Regions from separate parts of the Streptomyces sp. CY-1 genome, predicted to be linked through region 1. Evidence: riboswitches for the same ligand, from Rfam matches in the RefSeq annotation. Region 1 holds a riboswitch; each other region holds the start of a gene.
The links. A riboswitch is a leader RNA that binds a small molecule or an ion and turns the genes downstream of it on or off. The one in region 1 is predicted to bind cobalamin.

Region 1 (2,254 bases):
GGGCGCGGCGGATCAGGTCCGTCATGGGGTGTCGTCCGAGAGGGAGCCAAGACTGGTGCGCATCTTATGCATCAGCGCATCGTATGCAAGAAGCGCCGAGCACTTGCCGTGGCTTTTGGGCGGACGGAACCGCGTCACCGGCCGGGGGCGCCCGGGAACGGGTGTGCCTCGTCCGCCGTCACCGCGGTCCCGGCCCGTACACCGTGCAGGACGTGGGCGAGTACTTCCGCTCCGCGCACCACACGAGGGCCCGGGCGGTTGAAGTAGGCCGGCCCGTCCAGCACCCAGACCCGCCCGGCCCGTACGGCGGGCAGTTCCGTCCAGCCCGGGAGGCGGGTGAGGAGTTCCGTCTCGCGCAGGGTCCGTTCCGGCGGGAAGCCACACGGCAGGACCAGCACCACCTCCGGGCGGGCGGCGCGCACCGATTCCCAGGTCATCGGCTTGGTGTGCTCGCCGGACACGGCGAGCAGCGGTGCGCCGCCCGCGGCGCTGATCTGGTCGGGTACCCAGTGTCCGGCGGGCCACAGCGGGTCGAGCCATTCGATCGCCACGACCCGGGGCCGGGCGCGGCCCGCGACCGACCGGCGGATCCGCTCGAGGCGGTCGTGCAGCTCGGCCCGGCGCTGCTCGGCGCGCTCGCGCACGCCGAGCAGCTCACCCACGGTGACCAGGCAGTCCAGTACATCGTCGAGCGTGCGTGGCTCCAGGCTGAGGACGCGGGTGTCGGCGTCGAGCAGCCGGACGGCCCGGCTGACCCTCTCGTACGAGACGGCGCACACCTCGCACAGATCCTGGGTGAGCACCACGTCGGGGCCCAGGGCCGCGAGCGCTGCGGTGTCGAGGGTGTAGAGGGACGACCCGGAGTGCGTCGATCCGCCGACCGCGTCGGAGATCTCCCGGCTGGTGAGGGTGTTCTGGTCGAGGTCGGCTCCGGTGACCACGGGAACGGACGCCACGGTCCGCGGTGGCCAGTCGCATTCGTGCGTCCGGCCGACCAGGTGCTCGGCGAGTCCGAGTTCGGTGACGATGTCGGTCGCGGCGGGCAGCAGGGAGACGATGCGCATGCCGCGACCTTAGGGCCTGCCCGGGGCAGGCCCCGGCTCCCGCACCGTCCTCAGGACGTCCCGGCGCAGCGTCTCGCCAGGTGGGCGGTCTTGGCCATGAACGCGACACGCGGTACGGTCGGTGCGATATCGACGACGGTAAGACGGAAGCCGGTGGGAATCCGGCACGGTCGCGCCACTGTGAACCAGGGGTCCCGGATGGGATCTGTGGTGAGTCAGACCCGTAGCCGTCGTCCTGTGCACCACCGAGATGGGACGCGAACTCCCTTAAGGAGGGCCTGGTCATGGCGCAGCATGTCGCGCAGCCCACTGCCACCACCCCCGAACTGCCCGCCACGTTGCCGCTGAAGGCGATAGCTCCCTGGGCGGTCTTCTTCGGCATCCTGATGCTGGTCCTGCTGTATTTCGTCGGCGCCGAGCAGGGCGCCACCGCCGTTGTCTCCGGTGAGAACGTTCATGAGTGGGTGCATGACGCCCGTCATCTGCTCGGTTTCCCCTGCCACTGATGTGAGGGACGCCGCACAGTCATGAACTCCGCAATGGTGAGAAATCTGCTGATCCGGGGCATGCTCGCGGGTCTGGGGGCCGGTGTGCCGGCCCTGGTCGCCGCCTATTTCCTCGGTGAGCCGAACGTGGACCGTGCGATCAGCTTCGAGGGGGCCCACGCTCCCGCGCATGAGCATGAGGTCGAGCTGGTTTCGCGTGGTGTGCAGTCCACGGCCGGGCTGGCCACCGGTGTCCTGGTCTATGGGATCGCCTTCGGTGGTATCGCCGCTCTGGCGTATTGCGTGGCCCTGGGCCGTGTCGGCCGTTTCACGCCGCGGGCCACCGCGCTGTTGCTGTCGGGGTGTGCGCTGCTGGCGGTGTATGTGGTGCCGTTCCTGAAGTATCCGGCCAATCCGCCCGCGGTCGGTAACGCCGACACGATCGGTAAGCGTACGGCGCTGTACTTCCTGATGATGGTGCTCAGTGTGCTCCTGGCGGTGGGGGCCACGATGGTGGGCAAGCGGCTCGTGCCGAGGTTGGGTACCTGGTATGCGACCGTGGTGGCGGTGGCGGCGTTCGCCGTGGTGATCGGGGTGGCGTTTGCCTTCCTGCCTGTGGTCAATGAGGTGCCGGGGGACTTTCCCGCCACGGTGTTGTGGCGGTTCCGGTTGTCCGCGCTGGCCATGCAGGTGATTCTGTGGGGT
Region 2 (2,254 bases), 1.4 Mb from region 1:
CACTTGGCTGCTGCGGTCGCTGCCCGGCTTCAGCAGGACCGGGTTCATCAGCGCGCTCGGCTCGACGCGCGCGGCGGCGGCCTGCATGGCCTGCGCCCGCCCGATCTCCGCCCCCTCCCGGGTGACGAAGGAGTTGAGCGACATGTTCTGCGCCTTGAAGGGGGCCACGGTGACGCCCTTACGGGCGAGCCACCGGCAGATCCCGGCCGTCACGACGCTCTTGCCCGCGTCGGAGGTGGTGCCCGCGACGAGCAGCCCCCCGCCGCGCGCCCCGGAACCTTCCGTGCCGCCCTTACCGCGTATCCCGCTCATCCGCCGCCCCTTCCCAAGGCCCGGGGCCGCCCCGTCAACGCCCTCAGCACCGGCCGGGCCGCCATGGACACCCCGAGCGCCAGGACGCCGACGCGCCGCGACAGCCGTATCGCCCGCTCGATGTCGGCCGGTTCCACCGGCCGCCCGCCGGAGTTGAGCACCGGCCGGTGCTCGACCCGGCCGCCGTAGGTGAGGGTGCCGCCCAGCCGTACGCCGAGCGCGCCCGCGAACGACGCCTCCACGGGGCCCGCGTTGGGGCTCGGATGGCGCCGGCCGTCGCGCCGCCAGGCGCGCCGCGCACCGCGCGGATCGGGGCCGGTGAGGGTCGCCAGGACCGCCGTAAGGCGCGCACCGGGCCAGCCGGCCACATCGTCCAGCCGGGCCGCCGCCCAGCCGAACCGCCGGTAGCGCGGCGACTTGTGGCCCACCATGGCGTCCAGGGTGTTGACGGCGCGGAAGCCGATGAGCCCCGGCACGCCGCCCAGGGCCCCCCACACCAGCGCGCCCACGACGGCGTCGGAGGTGTTCTCGGCGACCGATTCGACGACCGCGCGGGCGATCTGCGGCCCGTCCAGCGCCTGCGGATCGCGCCCGCACAGATGCGGCAGCCGCTCCCGGGCGATCTCCAGGTCCCCCGCGGCCAGGGCCCCGCCGACGGCCCGTGCCTCACGGCCCAGCGTCGTGCCGCCCAGCACGGCCCAGGTGGCGGCGGCGGTCAGCGCGATCTCCGCGCCACCGCGCCCGCCCAGGGCCCGTACGGCGCGGGTCAGCAGCGCGGCACCGGCGGCCGCGCCGCCCGCGCACAACGCGGTGTGCAGGGCCCCGTAGCCGCGGTGGTCACGCCACAGCCGGCGCTCGGCGGCCGCGGCGGCGCGCCCGAACGCGGCGACCGGATGGCCGCGGCGCGGATCGCCCGTGGCGAGATCACCGAGGAAGCCGAGGGCCGCACCGCACGCGAACGAGGCGTGATCGGCACGCATCCGTCAGGCCGCCGTCACGCCTCGGCGCGACCATGCATGACCAAAGGGGCCGAAGGGGCCAGGGGAACCGAAGGGGCCGGAGGAGCCAGCGGGGACAGAGGAGGCTGGCGGCGTGGAGGTGCCGGGCATGGCGGTATGTCCTCACTCAGGGTCCGCGCCCTGGTTCGACGTGACCGGCGGTGAAAGTCTCCTGGCTCCCGGATCCGCGCCCCTCCCGGTCTTCCAGCCCCGCGTACGAAAGGAACCGTACGGTCGAGCCGTGACCCCATACAGGCGATGGGAGAGTGCTCCCCGGTGACAGTGGCGGGACCGCGCCGGATTCTCACCGGCTTCCTCTCCTGCCGCCGTTTGGCTCGGGAAGTCCACCATGGGCCGCGAATGGCCGTCAACTCGCATATGACCCTTGACGCCCGAGTGTGCCGAGCCCCACAGACACTGGCGGACATAAGGCGGCCGCCGGACGGTCGGCGCTGGTCAGCGCCACCATCCGGCGGCCGGTGGGTCGATGAGGACGCGAGCCTCAGGCGACGATCAGATAGATGCCGTACGCCACGGCCGCGGCGCACAGCGCGAAGCAGGCGTACGCCCCGGTGCGGGCGAGCGCGGAGGCGCCGACCCCGCCACCGGACACGGCGGCCGCGCCACCGGAGACGGCAGCCGCGCCGCCCTGCTCCGGCGCCGCCTTACGGGACGTCCCGAGGATGCCCAGGGTGAAGACGCCCACCATGCCGACCGTCACCACGAGGCTGACGCCGAAGACCTGGCCGAGGGCCGCCCAGTCGATGCTCATGTTCCATGGCTCCTTAGCGGGTGGTGCTGCTCGCGGCGGCGGGGGTGGGGGTCTGCTCGGGTGTGTGCTCGGCGATGCCGCTCTCGGGGGCGGCCTCGGCCGCGCTCTCGGGGGCGGCGGGCTTCGCACCCGCGGGCGGCGGGGCCACGGACCGCAGGGCGGCCGTGACGGC
Region 3 (2,254 bases), 5.6 Mb from region 1:
AGCTGCCGCGCCGGGACCTGCTTGACCGCTCGCCCCTCGGCCTCGGCCTTCCGGTACGCGGCGTCGAACTCATCGCCCCACAGGTCCACCAGAGCGGGCGCGTCGACCGGGGAGAACAGCGACCAGTCGGCGTCCGCCTCGACCCGGCGCATGAACTCGTCCGGGATCCAGTGGGCGATGTTCAGGTTGTGGGTGCGGCGGGCCTCCTCGCCCGTGTTGTCCCGCAGCTCCAGGAACTCCTCGAGGTCCGCGTGCCAGGTCTCCAGATAGACGCAGGCCGCGCCCTTGCGCCGGCCGCCCTGGTTGACGGCGGCCACCGAGGCGTCGAGCGTGCGCAGGAACGGCACGATGCCGTTGGAGTGCCCGTTGGTGCCCCGGATCAGCGAACCGCGGGCCCGGATACGGGAGTAGGACAGGCCGATGCCGCCCGCGTGCTTCGAGAGCCGGGCCACCTGGTGGTAGCGGTTGTAGATCGAGTCCAGCTCGTCCAGCGGCGAGTCCAGCAGATAGCAGGACGACATCTGCGGATGGCGGGTGCCGGAGTTGAACAGTGTGGGGGAGCTGGGCAGATACGACAGCGTGCTGGTCAGCCGGTACAGCTCGGCCACATCGTCCAGCGCCCGCTCCGAGAGATCCTCGGCGAGCCCGCAGGCCACCCGCAGCAGGAAGTGCTGCGGAGTCTCGATCACCTGACGGGTGATGGGGTGGCGCAGCAGATAGCGGCTGTAGAGGGTGCGCAGTCCGAAGTAGCCGAAGCGCTTGTCGGCGCCGTCGGCCAGGGCCCGCTCCACCAGCGCGTCCAGCCGCGCCGCGTGGGCGGCGGCGAACTCCGCGGTGGAGTCGGCGAGCAGCCCCTCACGGTGGCCCACCTGGACGGAGGTGGAGAAGGAGACAGCGCCCTGCCCGGCCGCCTCCTCCGTGATGGTGAGCGCCAGCAGCCGCGCGGCCAGCCGCGAGTACTCCGGCTCCTCGGCGATCAGCCCGGCCGCGGCCTCGGTCGCCAGGCCACGCAACTCCGCCTCGTCCGAGCCGGGATGGCGGCCACGCAGGGCGGCGGCCGCGACCTTACCGGGGTCGGTGGCGGGCAGGTCGGCGGTGAGTCCGGTGAGGATCCGCAGCAGGGCGGTCCCGGGCGCGTCATGCGCTGCCTGAGAAACCGCCTGCTCTGAAACCGGATCTGCGGGCGCGATGGTCACTGAGGTGCTCTCCCTCGCTCGGCCGGGGCCACGAGGGGGGTGCGATGGGCGCGTACGGGCATGCCGATACCGCACTCCTCGTACGTCGGGCACACCACGCAGCGTCCATCGGCCCAACCCTCGAGGCCGGGGGACGTGTTCACACAGGGCCGTCGGCAGGTGCTCGGACTTACGGGCACACCGCATAAGCGCACACGTACACCGTTGCGGGACAGTTCCGGATTCCCACCGGATTCCCCTGCGACGACAGCGAGGACGAGCATACATCTTGTGTCGGCCGACGCACGCACCCCCATATCTTGTGTCGCGAGGTGCGGAGTTTCGCATGAATGTGCTAATGCGTTCCGGAGGTGGCCCGTGACCTGGGGCCGGTCGCGGCGCGTAGCCCGGCGCGCACGGGAGGCCGCGGCCCGGGGCGCGCGCCGCCGGTCGTCACAGCTCCACGGTGAACGCCCACAGGGCGATCTCCATTCCGGCTATCGGCGACCAATCCCGCTCCGGGGCCCGCACAAACCCCAGGCGCTCGTACAGCCGGTGGGCGGCGGTCATGGACTGCTGGCTGCTGATCACGATCCGCCGCAGCCCCAGCGCGCGCCCCCGGTCCAGGCAGGCCCGCACCAGCGCCTCGGCCGCCCCGCGCCGCCGCGATTCGGGCCGCACGGCCAGCATCCGGAACTCGCCCTCGCCGGGCCGGGCCAGCTCCGCATACGCCCCGCCGTACACCGCGAACGCCACGGCCCCCAGCACCTCGTCGCTGGCCGCGTCCGCCGCGACCAGCAGCTCGGCCTCGGCGGCCCGGCGCCGGGCGTCGCGCAGGGTGGCGAGATAAGGATCACTGTCGCCGAAGTCCAGCAGCCCGTCCCCGAGATACACCCGCGCGGTGAGCTCCCCGATCCCGTCCAGCTCCGCATCCCTCGCACGCCTGATCGTGATGTCCATGCGCGCAGTCTGCCGCACCCCACTGACAGCCGGGTAGGACCTGTGTCCGGCGCTGGTCTCCGCCGTCAACGGGTGATGGCGATCGTCAACGGGTGATGGCGATGATCGCTCCGGTGAAT

Region 2: another riboswitch for cobalamin. It lies ahead of ACK1X7_RS13310 (cobalamin biosynthesis protein); the one in region 1 lies ahead of ACK1X7_RS07080 (CbtB domain-containing protein).
Region 3: another riboswitch for cobalamin. It lies ahead of ACK1X7_RS31445 (ribonucleoside-diphosphate reductase subunit alpha); the one in region 1 lies ahead of ACK1X7_RS07080 (CbtB domain-containing protein).

What each region holds. Positions count from the first base shown of each region.
Region 1 is NZ_CP178393.1:1,705,845-1,708,098, reverse strand. It holds gene ACK1X7_RS07090 (MDR family MFS transporter) at 1-25, opposite strand, end outside; gene ACK1X7_RS07085 (cobalamin-binding protein) at 135-1,064, opposite strand; cobalamin riboswitch at 1,166-1,310, shown strand; gene ACK1X7_RS07080 (CbtB domain-containing protein) at 1,349-1,570, shown strand; gene ACK1X7_RS07075 (CbtA family protein) at 1,592-2,254, shown strand, end outside.
Region 2 is NZ_CP178393.1:3,094,720-3,096,973, reverse strand. It holds gene ACK1X7_RS13315 (cobyric acid synthase) at 1-312, opposite strand, end outside; gene ACK1X7_RS13310 (cobalamin biosynthesis protein) at 309-1,292, opposite strand; cobalamin riboswitch at 1,457-1,674, opposite strand; gene ACK1X7_RS13305 (hypothetical protein) at 1,813-2,082, opposite strand; gene ACK1X7_RS13300 (inorganic phosphate transporter) at 2,096-2,254, opposite strand, start outside.
Region 3 is NZ_CP178393.1:7,305,805-7,308,058, forward strand. It holds gene ACK1X7_RS31445 (ribonucleoside-diphosphate reductase subunit alpha) at 1-1,196, opposite strand, end outside; cobalamin riboswitch at 1,334-1,492, opposite strand; gene ACK1X7_RS31450 (GNAT family N-acetyltransferase) at 1,629-2,135, opposite strand; gene ACK1X7_RS31455 (DUF7196 family protein) at 2,221-2,254, opposite strand, start outside.